DNA from 2 places in the Paenibacillus sp. 102 genome. Region 1 is predicted to be linked to the other one. Evidence: riboswitches for the same ligand, from Rfam matches in the RefSeq annotation. Region 1 holds a riboswitch; the other holds the start of a gene.

The links. Region 1 has a riboswitch for S-adenosylmethionine ahead of AAIE21_RS21280 (bifunctional O-acetylhomoserine aminocarboxypropyltransferase/cysteine synthase). Riboswitches for the same ligand answer to the same signal wherever they lie in the genome.
Region 2: another riboswitch for S-adenosylmethionine. It lies ahead of AAIE21_RS23530 (methionine ABC transporter ATP-binding protein); the one in region 1 lies ahead of AAIE21_RS21280 (bifunctional O-acetylhomoserine aminocarboxypropyltransferase/cysteine synthase).

Annotation. Positions count from the first base shown of each region.
Region 1 covers NZ_JBCGHT010000012.1:98,898-110,957, reverse strand. The annotation lists gene AAIE21_RS21320 (ABC transporter permease) at 1-128, opposite strand, end outside; gene AAIE21_RS21315 (ABC transporter ATP-binding protein) at 121-1,038, opposite strand; gene AAIE21_RS21310 (SGNH/GDSL hydrolase family protein) at 1,035-1,847, opposite strand; gene AAIE21_RS21305 (LacI family DNA-binding transcriptional regulator) at 1,928-2,905, opposite strand; gene AAIE21_RS21300 (YczE/YyaS/YitT family protein) at 3,004-3,630, shown strand; gene thrC (threonine synthase) at 3,646-4,704, opposite strand; gene AAIE21_RS21290 (homoserine dehydrogenase) at 4,704-5,999, opposite strand; gene metA (homoserine O-acetyltransferase MetA) at 6,144-7,049, opposite strand; gene AAIE21_RS21280 (bifunctional O-acetylhomoserine aminocarboxypropyltransferase/cysteine synthase) at 7,033-8,331, opposite strand; SAM riboswitch class I at 8,423-8,528, opposite strand; gene AAIE21_RS21275 (hypothetical protein) at 8,661-9,284, opposite strand; gene AAIE21_RS21270 (YjjG family noncanonical pyrimidine nucleotidase) at 9,519-10,205, opposite strand; gene yeiL (transcriptional regulator YeiL) at 10,325-10,999, shown strand; gene AAIE21_RS21260 (FMN-dependent NADH-azoreductase) at 11,120-11,746, opposite strand; gene AAIE21_RS21255 (response regulator) at 11,943-12,060, opposite strand, start outside.
Region 2 covers NZ_JBCGHT010000016.1:35,960-48,019, forward strand. The annotation lists gene pcrA (DNA helicase PcrA) at 1-1,466, shown strand, start outside; gene ligA (NAD-dependent DNA ligase LigA) at 1,481-3,490, shown strand; gene AAIE21_RS23505 (CamS family sex pheromone protein) at 3,507-4,694, shown strand; gene AAIE21_RS23510 (TSUP family transporter) at 4,790-5,560, shown strand; gene pruA (L-glutamate gamma-semialdehyde dehydrogenase) at 5,716-7,263, shown strand; gene AAIE21_RS23520 (DUF4097 family beta strand repeat-containing protein) at 7,699-8,592, shown strand; gene AAIE21_RS23525 (cysteine hydrolase family protein) at 8,652-9,209, opposite strand; SAM riboswitch class I at 9,520-9,624, shown strand; gene AAIE21_RS23530 (methionine ABC transporter ATP-binding protein) at 9,746-10,765, shown strand; gene AAIE21_RS23535 (methionine ABC transporter permease) at 10,755-11,420, shown strand; gene AAIE21_RS23540 (MetQ/NlpA family ABC transporter substrate-binding protein) at 11,441-12,060, shown strand, end outside.

The DNA of each region.
Region 1 (12,060 bases):
ACTTCACGGTACTGTGCATACACAAACAAAGGAATTAAAATTGCCAATATGAGCATAACGACCAAAATACGTTTCTTTCGATAGATTTTTTCGGATTCATTTAAAACAAGATTCGCAAATTCACGCATGCTGCTCACTCCTTGTGAGTTCAATGAATAAATCTTCTAGCGTAAACACAAATTCCTTCACGCTATGTACCGCTATCTCACTTTCTACAAAACGCTTATTCCAAGTACTAATTGATGAAATGTCCATTCGGCACAGTAAACGCTCATTGTCTACACTAATTTCTCTTACTTCTTCTGCCGCTTCTAACATATCCTTCGCCTTTGCAATCGGTGTAACAATCCATTCAACACGATCGCTCGCAGTTTTAATTAACTCTTCAATAGGCGCAACTGTAATCATTTTTCCTTTATGAATAATAGCAACGCGGTCACATATCATTTGCACTTCACTTAGTAAATGACTCGAAATAAAGACACTCATATTTTCTTCTTTCACAAGCGTATGTATAAACTTCCTCATCTCTCTTATACCAGCTGGATCTAGGCCATTTGTCGGTTCATCTAATATAAGGAGCTTTGGGTTTCCAAGAAGGGCCTGTGCGATTCCAAGGCGTTGCTTCATACCAAGAGAATACGTTTTCACTTTATCGTGAATACGTTCGTCTAAATGAACCATTTTCGCAATTTCTAAAATACGTTCATCTGATATACCACCTAGCATACGTGCAAATTGCTTTAAATTTTCCCATCCTGTTAAATATGTATAGAGCTCTGGATTTTCAACGATACTACCAATTTGCCGCATCGCTTCTCGAAAGTTCTCTTTAATATTATACCCACCAATAGTAATCTCGCCTTCAGTTGCTTTAATAAGTCCTACTAGCATCCGAATTGTCGTCGTTTTCCCAGCTCCATTTGGACCTAAAAATCCAAACACTTCTCCTTGTTTCACATCAAATGAAATGTTTTCTACAAGCGTCTTTTTCCCAATTATCTTTTTCACATTTCGTACTGAAAGTATCGTCGTCATTTCGCCTCTCCTCCATCTAGCTTTAGCTTACTTACAACGTTTCGTAATAAGCGATCCGCCATATATGAGTAGCCTGTTTCATTGGGGTGAAAATGATCGGAGTATAACAATTCTTTCCCGCGATTTTGAAACAGATCGAACGTTGGCGTGATGTATACATTTTTATTATCTATTGCTAATTTCTCTAAAGATGCGTTCCAATCTACAACAATCGATGAAGAACCTTTTAAATCTTCTACGTCCTCAAATGGATTATACAAACCGAGCCAAAAAATCGGACTATCTGGGTTTAACTTTCGAATTTCCGCTAAAATTTGCTTCGCCTGATTTTGAAATGTTTCTACATCAGGACGGTATGCTTCTAAATCTATCTTTTCAAGTGATTCCCAGCCCGGAAATAAGTCGTTTCCTCCAATTGTTAAAACAATGAGCTCTGCTTGCTTAATTGAATACTGAGCACCACTGCTCTCTATTTGATTCAACAAATCCGGCATCTTCGCGCCACTAACAGCTAAATTCGTTAACGCAACCTTTTGTTTATAATCCTTTTGTAAACCGTCCTTCACTCTTCCCACATAGCCAATTCCTTCTTTATCGCCAACTCCGCGTGTTAAAGAATCACCTAAGCTGACAACTTGTAATGTTCCCGGGTTTTGTTTCCCATGTACTTGTTTTTGTTCTGTTTTCGTAGTTAACTTTGAAGCCTTCGGATTTAATACATCATTAATACCCGAAATAAAGCCATATGCAAATAAACAAAAAGATGCAATTGTAATGAGTAAAATTCCTTTTACTAATTTTGATCTCATATCAAAACCCCTTTTAGCCTGGTAGATTGCCCATATTATACCAAACGCTCTTTTGAAAAGCGATTTTCACACCTTCTCTATTATGTCGTTTCCCTCTCAATTAATTGTGGCACTAACTCCACATGTTTCACACCTATCTTTGTATCATGAATTTTTTCATATAATAAATCAAACGCCTTTACACCAACATTTTTACTAGAATGTGAAATCGTTGTAATCCCTAATATATCCGCTACTTCTTGATCATCACACCCAATAATTGTGAGCTCTTCTGGAATACGTACTCCATGTTTTTTCCCCTCCGTTACCATACCTGCTGCAATATGGTTACAAGAAACAAGAAATGCTGTCGGCTTTACAGACATTTGTATCCATTCCCTTATTACATTACGCCCATCATCCACCTTAAAACACCCTTTAAATTTCCAGTTATCTGCAGGTATAATAGAAATATGTTGCATTGCATCCTCATACGCTTGTTTTCTTCTTTGACTATTAATGCTATTGTCTCTTCCAATACAATATCCAATACAAGTATGACCAGCATCTATCAAGCTTTTCATTCCTTGTGAAAACACTTTATAATAATCAATATGCACGCTTGAGATGAAATTCGAATCTATTTCTTCACACACCACAATTGGCCCGAATTTCGTATACTCCTCGAGCTTTTCCTTATCATTTATCCGTGAGCATATAATGACTCCATCAAGCTTTTTCATTTTTAACATCTGCAAAATTTCAAGTTCCCGTTCTTCACTATAATTTGTCTGACAAAGCATCATATGATAGTTATTCTTTGCAGTTTCTTTCGATATCCCCTCAATAATAGCGCTATAATACTGATCATTCACATGCGGCAATAAAACACCAATTACATTCGTTTTTCCTTTCACTAAATGAATCGCATTCACATTTTGCGTATAATTTAACTCTTCTATAATGGCTAAAATCTCTTTTCGTTTCTGTTCATTCACATACGGATGATTATTAAGTACACGTGAGACAGTTGATACAGATACTCCAGCCAATTCAGCAATCTTTCTTATATTAGTCATTTCGTTCTCCCCTTTTTACAAAATTTCTCCCTTGACCTGGTAAGCTTTCCACAATATATCCTTTCCTAGCACATACATTCAGAAAGGATTTGAAACATATGATACGTCTAAAACTAGACTATATATTTTTTATTAGCGGACTACTCATTCTATCTCTTGGAATTAACATGATGACAACTATTACTTCATTCGGTCTTAGTCCTTATGATTCATTTTTTATTGCACTATATCAAAACTTTGGAATAAGCATTGGCTTTTGGATTTTTATGATTAACTTTGTTTTTACACTTATTGTGCTATTTTTAAATAAAAAGCACATTACAATAGGAACAATTGTTACTATGGTTCTTATTTCTGTTTTTGTTGATTGGATTGGTTCTATTACTTTCATTATGGATTCAATTCGCTCTCTTCCAAAATATATAACACTTATATGTGGAAATCTATTTGTAGGCGCTGGAATTGGAATTTATGTATCGACACAGCTTTGTGCTGCACCGCAAGAAGCATTCGTCTTAACCATGGCCGAAAAGAAAAAGTGGACATTTCGCAAGACAGAAATTTCATTAGCTTTTTTATTTTTAGCGTGTAGTTTTTTATTAGACGGCCCTATTTATTTTGGTACAATTATCCTTTCATTTACAACAGGATGGATTATTCAAGCATTTATTCAGATTGGCACAAAGGTTCTTAACATAAAAAAGCCTATTGAGCATCACGCTTAATAGGCTTCATCTATTTTACTGAAAAACAGCTCCCTGAATATAATCAAAGACAGCCTTCTCATCATTTGGTAACACAACTGGCTGAATTTTCTTCGTATCAATAGCGATATTGGGATCCTTCAAACCGTTACCTGTTAATACCGCTACAATTCGGCTCCCTTTTGCAATTTCACCGCTTTGCAACTGTTTATAAACACCTGCAAGAGAAGCGCATGAAGCAGGTTCTGCAAAGATTCCTTCGTACTTGGCTAGCCATTCATATGCCTCAAGAATTTCACGATCTGTTACTTCGTCAATTTTACCTTGAGAGTGTTCTGCAGCTAGGGAGGCTTGCTTCCAACTTGCTGGATTCCCAATTCGAATCGCTGTTGCAATTGTTTCTGGCTCTTCAATCTTATGTCCACGTACAATCGCCGCGGCTCCTTCCGCTTCAAAACCGTGCATCTCTGGCAAACCCGTACCAAGCCTTTCATGATATTCTTTGAAACCTTTCCAATACGCTGTAATATTGCCCGCATTACCGACTGGAATTGCTAGAATATCCGGTGCTTTTCCAAGCGCATCACAAATCTCAAATGCAGCTGTCTTTTGCCCTTCAATACGGTATGGATTAACAGAATTCACAAGTGTAATTGGCGATGACTCGCTGAGGCTACGTACAATTTGCAAAGCGTGATCAAAATTCCCATCAATACTTATAATCTCAGCACCATACATGACAGCTTGCGCTAATTTACCATATGCAATCTTTCCATTTGGAATGATAACAATACATGACAATCCTGCCCTAGCCGCATAAGCCGCTGCAGATGCAGACGTATTACCTGTAGATGCGCAGATAATCGCTCCACTTCCTGCCTCTTTTGCTTTTGCTACCGCCATTACCATACCGCGATCTTTAAAAGATCCGCTTGGATTTGCTCCTTCTATTTTCCCGTAAATGGTTACGCCCCACCGTTTTGAAAGGTTTTCTAATAAAACAAGTGGTGTATTGCCTTCATGCAATGTTAAGGAAGGTGTCCTTTCCGTAATAGGTAAAAACTCCTTATACTCAGCAAGCAAACCTTTCCACATTACTTAGCATCTCCCTCGATTCGATAGTTTGCTTTCACACAATCTACTTCCTCGTATTCCCTAAGTGTATGTAAAATATATTCATAGTCTGCAAGTGATGCACGATGGGTTACGATAACAATCTCAGCCTTTCCTTTCTCCTGTAGCGGCATTTGGATAATCTTCTCAAAGCTAACACCACGTTCAGAGAATAAAGATGTAATTTTTGCAAACACACCAATTTCATCTTTTACATGCAAACGTAAAAACTTTTTCACAAAAATTTCTTTTGGCTCTTTTAATACTTTTTCATACTGCGGAGAGACTGCGCTATTCCCAGTTACGCCAAGGCGCACGTTTTGCATCACGGCAACTAAATCAGAAACAACCGCTGTTGCTGTTGGCAAACTTCCTGCACCAGGCCCATAAAACATCGTTTCTCCTACCGCTTCACCATATACATATACGGCGTTATATTCATTTTGAACAGCTGCAAGAGGGTGTGTATTCGGAAGTAATGTTGGCTCAACTGTTACCTCTAACTTTTCACCATCGCGCTTTGCAAGCCCAATTAATTTAATTGTGTATCCTAAGCTTTTACTATATGCAATATCTTCCTCGGTAATGGAAGTAATCCCTTTCACCTTCACATCTCCAAGCTCTACATTTGTAGAAAAACCTAGAGTAGCTAAAATCGTCATTTTTCTTGCTGCATCTAAACCTTCAACATCTGATGTTGGATCTGCTTCCGCAAATCCAAGCTGCTGCGCTTCTTTTAACACGTCGTCGTATGCTCTCCCTTCGTCAGACATTTTTGTCAGAATAAAGTTTGTTGTTCCGTTCACGATTCCCATCACTTTCGTAATCAGATCTGAAGAAAGCCCTTCTACGATGCTGCGAAGAATTGGAATCCCTCCAGCTACGCTTGCCTCGTAAAATAAATCAGCCTGATTTTCTTTTGCCACCGTCAAAAGTTCTGCTCCGTGCAATGCCATTAAATCCTTATTAGCAGTAACAACATGTTTACCATTTTTCAAAGCTTGTAAAATATATGCTTTCGCTTCCTCTATGCCGCCCATCACTTCAATGACAACATCAATATTAGGATTATCTATAATTTCATTGGCATTTTTCGTTAATAAGGTAGAGGGTACTTGGACCTCTCTCTCTTTTTCAATATTTTGCACTAATACTTTTGTTACTTTCACTGGGCAACCGACTTGGTGCATAAGACGATCTTGATGATCCGTAATAATACGAACCACACCGCTGCCAACTGTTCCAAGGCCTAATAAGCCCACTTGAATTTCATTCATGATACTGTCCACCCCTCTAAAGAATTGTATTTAGATGCCATTATATAAGGTAAAATTCTGAAAAACAATGTATTTTGAACATTTAGAAAAATATAAGATAATCCTTACAAAGAAAACGTTGCCACGTGTTATATAATGATCACCTTACAAAATATAAGGGGTTTCTTGATATACATAATAATTTAACCAATTTGAAAATAATAAGTTTCCATGACTCCGCCATCTTATAAGTGGTTTTTCAGCTGGATTATTATGTTTAAAATAGTTTTTGGGAACCTTAATATCTAGCCCTCTTTGTTTATCACGTTCATATTCCTCTTTTAACGTATCGCAGCTATATTCGCTATGACCAAGCACAAAAACATGCTTCCCCTCTTGCCCCATAACAAGGTGGACACCCGCTTCTTCTGATGTTGCTAGTAACGTCAGTTCTGACACCTTTTCAATGTCAGCTCTACGCACTTCTGTATGGCGAGAATGAGGTGCAAAAAAGAGTTCATCAAACCCTTGTAACAATTTCACATGCTGTTCCTGCACTTCATGTTCGAATACACCAAACATTTTTTCTTCAAGCGGGTATTTCGGAATTCCATAGTGATAATACAAACCAGCCTGTGCTCCCCAACAAATATGCAATGTAGATGTTACATTCGTTTTTGAATATTCCATTATACGCCTGAGTTCTTCCCAATAATCTACATCTTCAAAAGGAAGTGTTTCAATCGGCGCCCCTGTAATAATGAGACCATCAAATTTTTCTCCCTCAATATCACGACATGTTTTATAAAAACTTGTTAAATGGTCTTGCGCTACATTACGAGATATATGAGACTCCATATGAAGCAAATGCACATCTAATTGAAGTGGTGTATTACCGAGTAACCTGAGCAATTGCGCTTCAGTTTCTTGTTTTGTTGGCATTAAGTTCAAAATCGCAATTTTTAAAGCACGTATATCTTGCGTTTCAGCTCGCTCTTTTGTCATCACAAAAATATTCTCTTTTTGCAATACTTTACGGGCTGGTAAATCCTTATCAACAATGATCGGCATGTGCTTTGCCTCCAACTAATGCTTCCTCTAGGTCCGCAATAATATCAGAAACATCTTCTATACCGACGGATAAGCGAATTAAATCAGATGTAACGCCTGCTAAACGCTGCTCTTCTTCATTTAACTGTCTATGCGTTGTACTAGCAGGATGAATCACACATGTTCTCGCATCTGCTACGTGTGTCACAAGAGTTGCCAGCTCCACATTTGCAATAAACTCCTTCGCAGATTCTAGCCCTCCTTTAATACCGAATGTTAAAACACCACTTGCACCTTTTGCTAAGTACTTTTGCGCTAGCGGATAATTTTCATTACTTTCTAATCCCGGATAATTCACCCATTCAACACGATCATGGTTAGCAAGCCACTTCGCAACTGCAAGAGCATTTTCACTATGACGCTCCATTCGTAAATGCAATGTTTCTAAACCGATGTTGCTAATATACGCATTGAATGGGCTCATACAGTTTCCATAGTCTCTTAATAGTTGAACACGAGCTTTCACAATATATGCTGCCTGCCCAAAGTTCTGCACATAACTTACGCCATGATAACTTGGATCTGGTTCGACAAGCTCGGGATATTTCCCATTTGTCCAATCAAAATTTCCTCCATCAATAACAATACCGCCTAATGAACTTGCATGGCCATCAATGTATTTTGTTGTGGAATGAACAATGATATTTGCTCCGTGTTCAAACGCTTGGCATAAATATGGTGTCGCTAACGTGTTATCAACAACAAAAGGTACTTCTAACTCTTTAGCAACAGCTGAAAATTCTTTGAAGTTCAAGACATTCATCGCTGGATTACCAAGTGATTCTGCATAAATCAGCTTTGTCTTGTTATTTGCAAGTGCCACAATTTCATCAGCAGATAAGTTTGGATTAAAGAATGTAACATCAATCCCTAATTTACGTAGACTCATCCCAAATAAGTTAAATGTCCCCCCATAAACGGTTGAAGAACAAAGCAAATGATCACCACTACTACAAATATTTAAAACAGCAAGCATAATAGCCGCTTGACCAGAGGCTGTTGCAACAGCTCCAACTCCGCCTTCTAGATCGGATAACTTTTGTTCAAATGCTGCCAGTGTCGGATTCCCAATACGTGTATAAATATAACCTTCTGCCTCTAAATTAAAGAGCGCTGCCAAATCATCAGACGTATCGTATTTGTACGTCGTGCTTTGATAGAGTGGTAAAACACGTGGTTCACCATTCTTCGGTGTATAACCACCTTGCACACAAATCGTTCCTTTCCCCCATGATTCTCCCATTTCTTATTCTCCTTTCTTTTATAGAAAATAAAAAAACTGCTTCTTTCCCTAACAAGAAAGAAGCAGTTTGAAAACACGCTCTAAAGTCTCTTTCTTATCTCTCAGGGTTTATTACCTGCAGGATTTGGCACAATTCCGCTATACGGCTGTTGCCAAGGTTTCATAGGGCCTGTCCCTCCACCTTTTCTTGATAAGACTATGCAATTACCGTTGATTTTATAGCAATAATTTCCTAATGTCAATTATTTTTCTGAATGTTTATAAAAGATTTTATTAAATGTTTAATTATTTATTCCGAAAATTAAAATTATATTAAAATATTATTATAATTAACCTTTACCCCTAAAATATTCTACACGTTTACTTACACGTTTTTTCTTTTCATACTCTATCGTCATGAGTAAAGCGGCTATTATAAGCAAGCTATTACTAACAATCATCAAAGGAATAGATAAGTATATCATTGCATATAAACTTGGAAAAATCGCAGCGCACATGAAAAAAATTCGATGAAGAAACACTGCAATACAAACAAATAGTATAGATACCATAACCATAATAAAAATAGAAAACTGGTCTACATGAAAGAAAGTCCACTGATATTCTCGATAAAAATAGGTTATGACTTGTATGGCACATGCTAAAAAGCCTATCATGTGACCAACAACATGGAATTTATACCTATCTTTTTTCCTTCCAATTTTTATAGCTAAATTTATAAAGGTACCCATTACAATCCCGATTACTGTGAACACCCCTATATACCATAAATTTTTACCAATCGAAATCTTAACGCCATAAGCAGCATAAAGCATAAGGACCATACCCGTTCCAATCATTATAGTAGACAAAACAACATCATATTTTTTATAAGGAAATTGCCTTTGCAAAATTAACGAACTAATTAATATACAGGTACATGCTGCTAAAGCAGTATAAATAAAAACACCCAAACCTCTCCCTCCATTATGGTAAATTTCACCATAAAATCACAATAAGTCCTATATTCATTCATATGAAAAAAAACTCACGTACATAACGCGAGTTTTCACTATTTTACAATAACATCTATACCTTAACCAATTCATTTTCCCTCTATTTCTTTGGCTTGTTGCACAAGGTGCTCTCCCAATATCCTTAGAATCTTTAAAGGGATAACGTCATGTTTTAATCTAAGAAGATAGTAATTATCGTAAAACTTGATACAGCTCATTAAGACTTTGTATTTCATAAGTCGGAACAATTCCAGTAGGATTCGGCTTCTTTGCAGGATTAAACCAACATGTGTCTAATCCTGCTAGTTGCCCACCTTTAATATCTGCACTTAATGAATCACCGATAATTAATCCTTTCTCCACAGAAAAATTAGAAATTCGTGCAAAAACATAATCGAAGTATTCCTTCATTGGCTTTTGATGACCAGTGTCTTCTGAAACAAAAATATCCTTAAAGAATGAATGTAATCCCGAATTACGCAGACGTTTATCTTGCGTTTTGGAAACACCGTTTGTAACAATATATAAATCATATTCATTTTGGAAATCTTGTATTAGTTCAAAGGCTCCTTGAATAAGCTGATCCCCTTCTTCTAAATACCTTCGATAATTTTGTTCAAACAAAGGTCCATCAACTTCCTGACCGTACTTCTTAAATAAAATTGAAAACCGAGTATTTACTACCCCATCTCGGTCTATTTTTCCTTCCTCAAAGGATTTCCACAGACCTTGGTTTATTTTTTTATAATGTGCTGTAATTTCATCAGTTAAAGGGATTTTTTGTTCCTCAAAAAGTAAATGTAACGCTGTTCTCTCAGCCGCTTTAAAATCTAGTAATGTATCGTCTACATCAAATAGTAATGTTTGATATTTCCTCATGTTGCTTCTCTTCCTTTCCCCTATAAAAATACACTTTTGCTTTTGTTCTCAAATAAATCGTATCACTTCCACTTGTAAAAAGAATAGGAGATATCTCATACTAAATAAGAGGTGAAAAAATGAAAATCGAAAAAAAACGAGATGAGATTTACAACTATGTACAGCACTTCAACTTTCAAACGTTCTTTTCATTTGATATTTTTCCATATATAGAAGTTCATTCTTTTCAAAAGAAAGAAATGATTTGCAACGAAGGAGAAGAACTTCCCTATCTTTATTACTTAATTTCCGGAAAAGCAAAAATATATATGAGTCATCAAAATGGAAAAACTTCCTTAATTAACTTTGTAAAATCCCCATCGCTTATTGGAGAATTAGGATTAATTGGAGTCGAGTCTGTAACAAAAGGGATTGAAGCTATAGAACCATGTATCTGTTTAGCTCTTCCCTTGAAAGATTGTCGTCATCTCTTGTTGCAGGACGCACACTTCTTACAACAGCTATGCAAATTTATTGGAGAAAAAACAATCTCTCGGACTGAACAATATGCGAAAAGCTATAACTATCCTTTAGAAAATCGCTTAGCAGCTTTTATTCTGTTAACTGAGCAAAACAATTGTTATCTCGAAAAGCATACAGAGGCTTCTGAATACTTAAACGTTAGTTATCGTCATCTCTTATATGTATTAAAGCAGTTTTGTCAGCAAAATTGGTTAAAAAAAGACGGAAGAATATACCTAATACAGGACAAAAAGCAATTACAAAAGTTAGCTGATGAGCTCGAGCGGCAATAAAATAACGAAATCCCGCAAGCTCGTCTGCTAGGCTACTTCTTTATTCACAAACAACAAAAAAGCAGCACCAACACCATAAAGACGTTGATACTGCATATTGAGTGACGATTATTTTGTTAATTAGAATGCGCTTGCTACTTTAGCAGCTTTTTCAAGGCCTTCTGCAATAATTGCTTCTGCTTTATCTGGGAATTGATTATGGCCTTCAATGATCACTTGTTCCATATTTGTTGCACCGAAGAAGCCCATCATGCTTGCTACATATTTAACAGCCATTTCTACGCCAGCTGCTGGTCCTTCAGAATATACACCACCGCGTGCATTTAATAGTGCAATTTTCTTATCACCGATAAGACCTACTGGACCTTCTGGTGTATATTTGAATGTTTTTCCAGCACGGTTTAAGTAATCGATATATGTGTGCAGTACAGCTGGAATTGTTAAGTTCCATAACGGGAAACCAAATACCACTTTATCAGCAGCAAGGAATTGATCTAAATATTTATCCGCAACAGCTACTGCTTTTGCTTCTTCTGCTGTTAAATCAAACCCTTTACCAGCTTTAAATGTACCATTAATCATATCTACGCCTACATATGGCAACTCTTCATTATATAAATCAAGTTCTACCACTGTATCATTGGGATGTGATTCTTTGTAGCTTGCTAAAAATGTTTCATATAATTTCACGCTAACTGCTTGGTCCGCTGGGCGGTTGTTAGCCTTTACGAATAAAACTGTTGTCATGTTTTATTTTCCTCCTAATACTCACTCTTACGTTGTTTATTATTTACTCGCTAAAAAGGGACAATCCCTTGTAATTGTTGTTGCTTACAAATACCATTTTATCCTCTCTCTCCTTTCATTTCTTCCTCACATGGACGTATCTTTTCAAAAAAAAAGTCCGCCTCCTAAAGGCGAACTAGGTCTTACGACTTTTGTCTTATACGATTCCATTTTTCACTGCATATAAAGCTGCTTGTGTACGATCCGATAGATTTAATTTACTTAAAATACTACTTACATGAGCTTTTACTGTTTTTTCGGTAATAACTAAAACA
Region 2 (12,060 bases), on a different contig from region 1:
TTTATCGTTGGCGTGGGGCTGATATTTCTAACATTTTGTCATTTGAAAAGGACTATGAAAATGCACAGGTTATCCTGTTAGAACAAAATTACCGTTCATCACAAAATATTTTAAATGCAGCCAACGCTGTCATTGAAAATAATTCAAATCGTAAACCGAAAAAATTATGGACGGATAATCAAATTGGAAGTAAGATTTCATATTACCGTGCTGCAACGGAAAAGGATGAAGCATATTTTGTTGCGAAAAAAATTCGCGATGAAATTCAAATGGGAAATCGAAACTATACAGACTTTGCGGTTCTGTATCGTACGAACGCGCAGTCTCGTATGGTCGAGGAGATTTTCCTAAAGTCTAATATTCCATATAAAATTGTCGGCGGTATTAAGTTCTATGATCGTAAAGAGATTAAGGATATTTTGGCTTACTTACGTTTAATTGCAAATCCGGATGATGAAATTAGTTTCGCGCGTATTATTAACATGCCAAAGCGCGGAATCGGTGCCACTTCTATTGATAAAATTATTAACTACGGCGTACAAAATGGAATTTCATTAACAGCTGTATTAGATGAAATTGAACATGTTGGGGTAAGTGCGAAAATCACAAAAGCAGTAAAAGAATTTGCAAGTCTATTACACAATTGGGTAAACATGCAAGAATATTTATCCGTTACGGAACTAGTAGAAGAAGTAATTGAGAAAACAGGTTACCGCGATATGTTAAAGAATGAACGTTCTTTAGAGGCAGAAGGACGACTTGAAAACTTAGATGAATTCTTATCTGTTACGCAAACATTCGAATCACAAAGTGAAGATAAGAGTCTTGTTGCGTTCTTAACAGATTTAGCGCTTGTTGCGGATATTGATCGTGTGGATGAAGATCCAACTGCAGGTGAAGAAGTTATTTTAATGACGATGCACTCGGCAAAAGGACTAGAGTTCCCGGTTGTCTTTATTATTGGTTTAGAGGAGGGTGTCTTCCCGCATACGCGTTCTCTTATGGAAGAAGATGAAATGCAAGAAGAACGCCGCTTAGCCTATGTAGGGATCACTCGTGCGGAAGAAGAGTTATACTTATCGAATGCTCAAATGCGTACTTTATTTGGTAGAACAAATATGAACGCAGCATCTCGATTTATTTCAGAAATTCCTACAGAGTTAGTAGAACCATTAAATGAAACAGCGCCAAAGCGTGAAACATTTAGTGCGAAAGGAAGAACAACTGGAGCTGGGGCAACGACAACACGTTCTCGCTCTGCATTTGTGCGGCCTGCAGTGAAAACAACAGGAGGAGAGCAAATTGGCTGGGCTGTAGGTGACAAGGCGTCCCATCAAAAATGGGGAGTTGGTACAGTTGTAAGTGTGAAAGGTGAAGGTGATGCAAAAGAGTTAGATATTGCATTCCCAAGCCCGATTGGCATTAAACGTTTATTAGCAAAATTTGCACCTGTAACGAAACAATAGAAAGGAGTAAGGATATGTCAAAAGAGGCGATAAAACAGCGTATAAAAGAACTGCGTGAGATGTTGAATGCATTTAACTATCAATATCACGTATTAGACAATCCTTCTGTTTCTGACGCGGAATATGACCGCGATATGCAGGAGCTTATAAAATTAGAAGCAGAGAACCCAGAATTTTTAATAGAAGACTCTCCCACTGTTCGAGTTGGGGGAGCAGTGCTTGATATATTTGAAAAAGTAACGCATAAATCTCCGATGTTAAGTCTAGGAAATGCCTTTAATGAAGGAGATTTACGTGATTTTGATCGCAGAGTGCGTCAAGGAATTGATGGTTCAAATGTAAGATATATATGTGAACTAAAAATTGACGGTCTTGCTGTTTCCCTTCATTATGAAAAAGGACGCTTCGTTCAAGGTGCAACACGTGGCGACGGCGTAACTGGTGAAGATATTACGCAAAATTTAAAAACAATTAAAGCGATTCCTCTTCGTTTGAAAGAAGAAGTAACGTTAGAAGCGCGCGGTGAGGCATATATGCCAAAGCGTTCATTTGTGAAATTGAATGAAGAGAAAGAACAAAATGGTGAAGCTGTTTTTGCAAATCCGCGTAATGCAGCAGCGGGATCACTTCGTCAGCTAGATCCGAAAGTTGCTGCGAAACGCAATCTGTCTATGTTTGTGTACGGTCTTGCTGATGTAGAAGAAAAGACGATTGCATCACATAGCGAATCACTAGATTTCTTAGGTGAACTTGGATTTAAAACAAATCCAAATCGCCGCATTTGTGAAACAATTGAAGACGTAATCGCTTATGTAGAAGAATGGCAGGAAAAACGTCCGAACCTTGATTATGAGATCGATGGAATTGTAATTAAAGTAGATGATGTCACGCTGCAAGAAAATTTAGGAACAACAGCAAAGAGCCCGCGCTGGGCAATTGCCTATAAATTTCCGGCAGAAGAAGTTGTAACGAGATTAACAGGTATTGAATTGAGCGTAGGACGTACAGGTGTTGTGACACCAACTGCAGAACTAGAGCCAGTTCGAGTAGCAGGAACAATTGTCCGCCGTGCATCTCTACATAACGAGGATTTAATTCGTGAAAAAGATATTCGAATTGGTGACTATGTTGTTGTGAAAAAAGCGGGAGACATTATTCCAGAAGTAGTAAACGTTATTTTCGATAAACGTACGGGTGGGGAAGAAGAGTATCATATGCCAACGCATTGTCCGACTTGTGACAGTGAACTTGTTCGTTTAGAAGAAGAGGTAGCTCTTCGTTGTATTAATCCAGCATGTCCAGCGCAAATTCGTGAAGGACTGATTCATTTCGTCTCAAGAAATGCAATGAATATTGATGGACTCGGAGAGCGTGTTATTACACAGCTTTTTGAAGCAGATTATATTCGGACATTTGCAGATTTGTACCCATTAACGCAGGAGCAATTGTTACAGTTAGAGCGTTTTGGTGAGAAATCAGCTTCTAAATTAGTACAAGCAATTGAAAATTCTAAGGAAAACTCGCTAGAACGTCTATTATTTGGGCTTGGTATTCGCCATGTCGGGGCAAAAGCGGCTCGTACGTTAGCTGAGCATTTTGAAACAATGGACCATCTTGTAAAAGCAACAGAAGAAGAATTAAAAGAGATTAATGAAATTGGCGAGAAAATGGCCCAATCAATCGTAACGTACTTCGATAATGAAGACGTGTTAGAATTATTACAGCAATTTAAAGAGTACGGCGTTAATATGACCTATAAAGGTATAAAACGTGCAGATTTACAAAATGTTGAATCTTTCTTCGCTGGAAAAACAATTGTCCTAACAGGAAAACTAGAAGTGATGGGGCGCACTGAAGCGAAGAAAAAGATTGAAGAGCTAGGCGGCAAAGTAACAGGTAGTGTAAGTAAGAGTACAGATTTAGTCGTTGCTGGTGAAGCGGCAGGGTCAAAATTAGCGCAAGCAGAGAAGCATAATATTGAGGTTTGGAATGAAGAGAGGTTCTTACAAGAGCTGAATAAGTAAGAGGTGCAAACTTACCATGAAAAAAATAGCATTAGCGGTATTAAGTCTTGGGCTACTTGTAAGCGGATGTAGCACAGATACGAAAAAAGAAGAAAAAGTTGTTGAGAAATCGGGCAAATCAAAAGAACAAGCAATTGTTCCGAAGTATTCTATTTCTGAAGAGTATTATAAAACGACAGTCCCGTTTGATCCAGGTTCTGCACGTGGCTTAGTTGTACAAGGGTTGAATAGTCGTCTGGATATTGATGAATTTGAAACAGGATTAATGCGTATTGCAAAGGAATCTTTTAGTACGAAAGATTATCTATTCCAAGGTGGCAAATATTTAGATAAAGACACGGTACAAATGCTTGTAAAGAGAAAGCGTACAGATGCGGAGCAAAAAGAGTTAGAAGAAAAGTTGAAAAAAGACGCAGCGAAATTTCCTAACATTGGATTGAATCCAGCATTAGAAGCAGGATCGGAATCATTAGAGGTTCGAAATAAAAAAACACCAATGTATCTTTCGAATATTTTAGAGCATGATTATTATAAAAGAAATGGTGATCAAGTTGAATTAGGTGGCATTGTGATTGGCCTTGCAATGAACTCTGTTCATTATTTTCTAGAAGAACATGGATATCCGCGTGAAACGGAAATTAGTGAACAAGAGATGTTAGAAAAGGCTAAGCCAATGGCACAAGAAATTTTAAAAGTGTTACACAAAAATGCAGATACGAAAAATGTTCCAGTTACGTTTGCAATTTATCGCCAAGGACCAAAGTCAACACTCGTACCGGGGAAATTTGTCTCTTACGCGCAAGTGGATAAAGGCAGTGAAAGTATAGGGGATTGGAAAGCAATTAATGAAAAATATTACTTGTTCCCTTCTGGATCAGCTAAAACGGATGTGCGTGAAGATTACACAACTGTAGAAAACTTTAAAGCGAAATTGAGTGATTATTTTAAAGGTGATTATACAGCTGTTATTGGTAGAGGATTTTATAAAGATGATCAATTGCAAGAAATGAAGATTGACATTCCAGTTCAGTTTAATGGCAAGGCAGAAGTAATTGGATTTACACAGTATGTTGCGGGACTTGTTATGCAATACTTCCCGAATTATATTAAAGTACAGGTGACAATTAAATCCGTTGAACGACCAGAAGCGATTATTATTCGTGATGCGAAGCAAGATGAACCATTTGTGAAAATTTTAGATTAAGAAAAAAGCGGTTCCTATATGGAACGGCTTTTTTTTTGCTGTAATTTTGTTATAATTTCTAATGTTATGAATTAAAAGGGGTAAGGAGAAAAGACATGGATGAGTTAAGTTTACAGATTATTGTATTACTCGTTGCTTTTGGTTTTTTGGCCGCATTTATTGATTCAGTTGTTGGAGGAGGTGGGCTCATTTCACTTCCAGCACTCATGTTTGTTGGATTACCACCAGCTTCGGCAATCGCGACAAATAAGTTAGCTTCGACGATGGGGTCGTTAACAAGTACAATTTATTTTATTCGTTCAAAAAAAGTTGATTTTCGTATAGTAGGAAAGTTAATCCCGTTAACTATTATTGGGGCGATTGCGGGAGCTTTAGTTGTAAAATTTATTCCACCAGATATTTTACGTCCACTCGTACTGGTTATGTTGGTATTTATTGCAATTTATATTATTGTAAAAAAAGATTGGGGAAGTGTCTCCACCTATAAAAAGATGACAAAAGGAAAAACATTAATGTTTTACTTCGTTATTTTAATTGTAGGATTTTATGATGGATTTTTCGGGCCGGGGACGGGATCATTTTTAATTTTTGCATTTTTATTAATTGGTTTGGATTTTATTCGAGCAGCTGCATCTGGGAAAGTTTTGAATTTCGTTAGTAACATTGTATCTTTAATTACATTTTTATTTTTAGATATTATTCATTTTGAATACGGTATTATTATGGGATTATCTATGATTTTAGGAGCATATTTAGGATCGAAGTTTGCTGTACAAAAAGGTGTTGGATATGTTCGTACTTTATTTTTATTAGTAACAATTCTATTAATTGGAAAAAATATTATGGAATATGCTCATATTATTTAGCTTCATACGTATGTATGAAGCTTTTTTTATTTATTATATTTTAAAAATTAATTAATTTTTAAAATATAAGTCTAGGAATATTTGAATAAATCTAAATTATCGTGTAGAATAATGTTGTAAAATGTAAACGTTTTTCTAAGGGGAGGCTAAAAAGAATGGTAGTAGCATACAAACATGAGCCATTTACAGATTTTTCAGTAGAGGCTAACAAGTTAGCGTTTGAAGAAGGTTTAAAGACAGTAGAATCTTATCTTGGACAAGACTATCCATTAATTATCGGGGGAGAAAAGATCACTACAGACGAGAAAATCGTTTCTGTAAACCCTGCGAATAAAGAAGAAGTTGTGGGCAGTGTTTCAAAAGCAAGCCGTGAATTAGCTGAAAAAGCAATGCAAGTGGCAGATGAAACATTCCAAACTTGGAGAAAGTCAAAACCAGAAATGCGTGCAGACATTTTATTCCGCGCTGCAGCAATCGTTCGTCGTAGAAAACATGAGTTCTCTGCTATTCTTGTAAAAGAAGCAGGTAAACCATGGAATGAGGCAGATGCTGATACAGCAGAAGCAATCGACTTTATGGAATATTATGGTCGTCAAATGTTAAAATTAAAAGACGGTATTCCAGTAGAAAGCCGTCCAATTGAATATAATCGTTTCTCTTACATTCCATTAGGAGTAGGTGTTATCATTTCTCCTTGGAACTTCCCATTCGCAATTATGGCGGGTATGACAACAGCTGCAGTAGTTTCTGGTAACACAGTATTACTAAAACCAGCTAGTACAACTCCTGTAGTAGCAGCGAAATTTATGGAAGTGTTAGAAGAAGCAGGCTTACCAGCAGGCGTAGTAAACTTCGTTCCAGGTAATGGTTCTGAAGTTGGTGACTACTTAGTAGACCACCCTCGTACACGTTTCATTAGCTTCACTGGATCACGCGATGTAGGTATTCGTATTTACGAACGCGCAGCAAAAGTAAATCCAGGCCAAATTTGGTTAAAACGTGTTATCGCTGAAATGGGCGGTAAAGATACAATCGTTGTTGATAAAGAAGCAGATCTTGAATTAGCTGCTAAATCTATCGTTGCATCTGCATTTGGATTCTCAGGACAAAAATGTTCTGCTTGTTCTCGCGCAGTAATCCACGAAGATGTATACGATCATGTATTAAATCGTGCGGTTGAATTAACAAAAGAATTAACAGTTGCTAACCCAGCTGAATTAGGTACAAACATGGGTCCTGTTAATGACCAAGCTGCATTCGATAAAGTAATGAGCTACGTTGCAATTGGAAAAGAAGAAGGTAAAATCGTAGCAGGTGGCGAAGGAGACGACTCTAAAGGCTGGTTCATCCAACCAACAATCGTTGCTGACGTTGCGGAAGATGCTCGCTTAATGAAAGAAGAAATCTTCGGACCAGTAGTAGCATTCTGTAAAGCGAAGGACTTTGATCATGCGCTTGCAATTGCAAACAATACAGAATACGGTTTAACAGGAGCTGTTGTTTCTAATAACCGCGAACATATTGAAAAAGCACGTGAAGACTTCCACGTTGGTAATTTATACTTCAACCGTGGATGTACTGGTGCAATCGTAGGTTACCAACCATTCGGTGGCTTTAACATGTCTGGTACAGACTCTAAAGCTGGTGGACCTGACTATATCGCACTTCACATGCAAGGAAAAACTACTTCTGAAACTTTATAAGAAATAGATGAAAAGGTCTTCCTGTAATGGGGAAGGCCTTTTTCAGGTAAGAAAGATCTTGATTGGAGAACTACTACCTTGCTTAAATAAAATATAAAAGAATGAACAGAAACAAAAGCGCTAAAAAATTCATTCCATTCGTCATATTTTTCTGTATTAATTTTTTGAATTTGCTGTATAATACAATTTGAAAGAAAATCTATGGTTAGACAAGAGAACACTACTTTCGGTTTTGCTCACCGAAAGTAGTGTTTTTTTATAAATCTATCTTGTAACAAATTATGGAAAGTGATAAAATGAACGAGGAATATTCAGAAAAAACAATCAATCATTGAGTGGTACTGAATAATGTATAGTACTAAAAATAATGGTTATATGGATATGGACATTTTGTAGTAAGGCGTAAGAATAATAATTGAGAGGAAGTGTGATTCAATGAAAAAGATTGCTGTTATTGCATTAGTATTATTAGTTATTGGCTGCATTGGTGTCGGTGCAATGACTGTTTTGGGGTTAGCTTTTAATACAACTGAAATTCATAAAAAAGAAACGCTCGCCGGTGAGAAGATTACTGAAATTGAAGTGAAGACTTCTGCAGCAGATGTTGAAATTGTTGCAGTTGATTCAAAAGATATCGAAGTGTTACTGGATGGAGATATAAGCAAAGAGCTAGTAGATAAATATAAATTTGAAGTAAAGGAAGAAAGTAATAGATTGAATGTTAAATTCAGTAAAAATCGGGATTCTATTGGTTGGGGAATTGGGACTACTGCAGAAGTTAAGTTACAAGTTAAAGTTCCAAAGAAGCTATATGAAAATGTAAAAGTAACGACATCATCAGGAGATTTTGTAGTAAAAGGAATTGAAACAAAGACAGCAGATATAGATACTTCTTCTGGGAATGTATCATTGTCGCATTCTAAGATAAATGGAAAGTTAATAGCTAAAACGTCTAGTGGGAAGATTGAGACAGATAAAAGTGAAATCGAAGTAGCAAAATTGGAAACAAGTAGTGGGGAAATTAGAGTAGAAGATTTACATTCTAAAGAATTAGCAGCTAAAACATCATCGGGGGATATTGAATATAATGATCGTAGCTTGCAAGGAGAAGTAGATTGTACTACATCAAGCGGTGATGTTAAGATGCAATTTGATACACTTCCTGAATCATTACGAGTTGAGTTTGATGGAAGTTCGGGTAAAGCGGATGTAAATGTTGCGGGTTTGCTATATGAAGAGAAATCAAAGAATAAGTTAATTGGGGTGAAGGGTGCAGGAGAAAATAAAGTGAAAGTAAAAACAAGTTCGGGAGACTTTAAGTTACAGTAACTTGTGAATAACGTTATGAAAAATCATGTCTCCCCTTGTGAGAGACATGATTTTTTATTTCAGATGGAGTTTCTAAAACTTAAAAACTCCTCTGTGCTCATAACATCTGCATATACGTCATTCAAACTTGCTAAAATTGTATTATGGATATAGACAGCAGGAATTGTAGCATTTTTAAAGAGGAGATCTTTTGTTGCGCATGCATCATGTACAACAGTGCAACGAAAACTAAAATCAAAAGCAGCTCGTACTGTAGCATCAATACACATATGAGTCATCATCCCGCATATAATCACATGTTCAATTCTAAGGTTTTGCAATTGCTCTAATAGGTCCGTTTCCCGAAAACTGTTTGGATAGTGTTTGAGAATAACAGTTTCATTTTTTAAGGGACGAACATGTTCATGGATGTGGACGCCTTCTGTGTTAGGGAGAAAAAAAGTAGCATTTTCTTTCATAGATACATGTTGGATATGAAAAATAGGCTGATTCACTTCTCGAAAATGCTGAAGTAGTTGACTTGCGTACTCGCTAGCTTCAACGGCACCGCGCAGTTCCATTTGGCCATTTGGAAAATAATCATTTTGAATATCAACGAGTAAAAGTGCTGTTTTCATATCAGTTATCGTCCTCCATTTTTCTTTCATATTCATGTAATGTTATTCAATTCGTACAGGATATTTTCCTTTTTGAAAGAGTAGGTGAAGAAGAATTTTACATAAAGTTAAAATTTCGCCCTTTGTAATAAAGTGAAACTTTAATCATCGGGGGGCGTACTGCCCGTTAATGTGGAGTAAAGGAGGAACTGTTATTTTATTTAAAAATTTTAATAGAAAAATAATTAATATATTTTAGAATATTTATGTTGACTCTTACTTTTCGGAGTTTTATAATAAGACTTAATAAAATGACAACTAAATCGATACACTCTTATCCAGAGAGGTGGAGGGACTGGCCCTATGATACCTCAGCAACGGGTTTTTGAATACCGTGCTAATTCCAGCAAGCTCTTAGAGGCTTGGGAGATGAGAAGATGTGAATGAGTATATAAATGCTCTTCTTCTTATTTTTATTACGGATAAGAAGGAGGGCATTTTTTATTTTACCTCAAAGCTCTGCTTCAAGTTATTACAGCATATAGGAGGGGAAAGTAATGATTTCTTTTGAGAATGTAAGTAAAGTATATGAATCAGGCGGGCAATCAGTTCATGCCGTCGAAGATGTAACATTATCGGTTGATAAGGGTGAGATATTTGGTATTATCGGTTTCAGTGGAGCTGGAAAAAGTACACTGTTACGTTTAGTGAATATGTTAGAACGACCAACATCGGGAACGATTTCGATAGATGATAAAGATATTACTTCCTTATCAACGAAGGAGTTACGAAAGCTAAGACAAAGAATAGGAATGATTTTTCAGAGTTTTAATCTATTTAATTCGAGAACCGTGTTTGGGAATATTGCTTATCCATTGAAATTAGCGAAATTGCCAAAGAATGAGATAAAAGAAAGAGTAAATGAGCTGCTAAAGTTTGTCGGACTAGAAGATAAAGCAAACTATTATCCAGAACAACTATCAGGTGGTCAGAAGCAACGCGTAGGAATTGCGAGAGCACTTGCGACATCACCAGATATTCTCATTTGTGATGAAGCAACATCAGCATTAGATCCTGAAACAACAACAGAAATTTTGAATCTACTAAAGAAAGTAAACAAGGAATACAATTTAACAATTCTCCTTATTACACACGAAATGCAGGTTGTGAAAGAAATTTGTCACCGTGTAGCCGTGATGGAAAAAGGAAAAGTAATTGAGGAAGGCACATTATTTGATGTTTTCACGAAACCAAAAACAAAGACGACACAAAACTTCGTTCGATCTGTTATTAACAATCATTTACCGGAAAGTGTCCTTACGAAAATCCAAAATGGTGGACAGATTTATCGCTTAACATTTACTGGTGAAGAGACAGGACAGCCGTTATTATCGTACATTGCTAAAAATTATAATGTAGATGTAAATGTGCTCTATGGAAATATTATTGAACTGCAAGGTATTTTATTTGGAAATCTTCTTGTAGAACTACAAGGTGAGCAGAAAGAAATTCAAAAAGCATTGCAACATCTAAGACTGCAAGTAGGACTGAAGGAGGTTGAATGTCATGCGAGTTGATTGGAGTATATTTTGGCCTCGCATTTTAGATGCGACAGGGGATACCCTCTTAATGGTAATTGTAACCCTTATATTTGCTACAATACTTGGTATACCTCTAGGTTTACTTTTATATGTAACAAGAAAAGGAAATTTTTTAGAAAACAAACTGGTCTTTTTTATTCTTAATATTGTTATTAATACGATTCGTCCGGTTCCATTTATCATCTTTCTAGTGGCTTTAAGTCCGTTAACACGTACTGTTATTGGAACAACAATTGGAACGGCAGCAGCGATTTTTCCAATGACACTGGTTGCTTCAATTGGGATTGCAAGAATGGTTGAAACAAACCTTGTTTCGGTACCAAAGGGAGTTATTGAAGCAGCACAAGCAATGGGTGCATCACCACTCAGAATTGTGTTTGAAATTCTTGTTCCAGAAGCGTTAGCACCATTAGTTTTAGGCGTTACGTTTATGACGGTTGGTTTAATTGAATTCTCAGCAGTTGCTGGCCTTGTTGGCGGTGGTGGTCTAGGTGACCTAGCAATGACATATGGTTATCAACGCTTTGATACATCGGTTATGTTCGTGACGGTTGTATTGCTTATTATTCTTGTACAAATTGCACAAAACTTAGGAAACTATTTTGCAAAAGTATTCTTACGTAGATCATAAAGAGAAAAGAGGGAAAGAAAATGAAAAAGATATTAGCATTTGCATTATCAGCGTTGGTTAGTGTATCGGTATTAAGCGGTTGCGGGGCTGGTGCAAAAGAAAAGGTAGTTCGCGTCGGTGTAACAGGAACGGATGGAGACGCTTGGACTATTCTTCAGAAGAAAGCTGAAAAAGAAGGAATTAAGGTTAAAATTGTGGAGTTCTCGGATTATACAACACCAAATAAAGCGTTAGCTGATGGTGATATCGAATTGAATTCATTCCAACATATTGCCTTTTTAGAGCAATTTAAAAAGGAACATAAGTTAGATATCACAGCCGTTGGTACAACTCAAATTGCACCAATGGGATTATTCTCTGAAAAATATAAAAAACCAAATGAAATTCCAGATGGTTCAGAAATTGCAATTCCCAATGATCCAACGAACCAAGCGCGTGCATTAAAACTTCTTGATGCAGCTGGATTATTGAAATTGAAAAAAGACTTTGGTCTATTTGGTGATCCAAGTGGTATTGCTGAAAATCCAAAGAAATTAAAAATTACACCAGTTATTGCGCAGCAAACACCACGTGTATTAAAAGACGTAGCAGCTTCCGTTATTAATAATGGTGTTGCGGGTCAAGCTGGTTTAAACCCAGT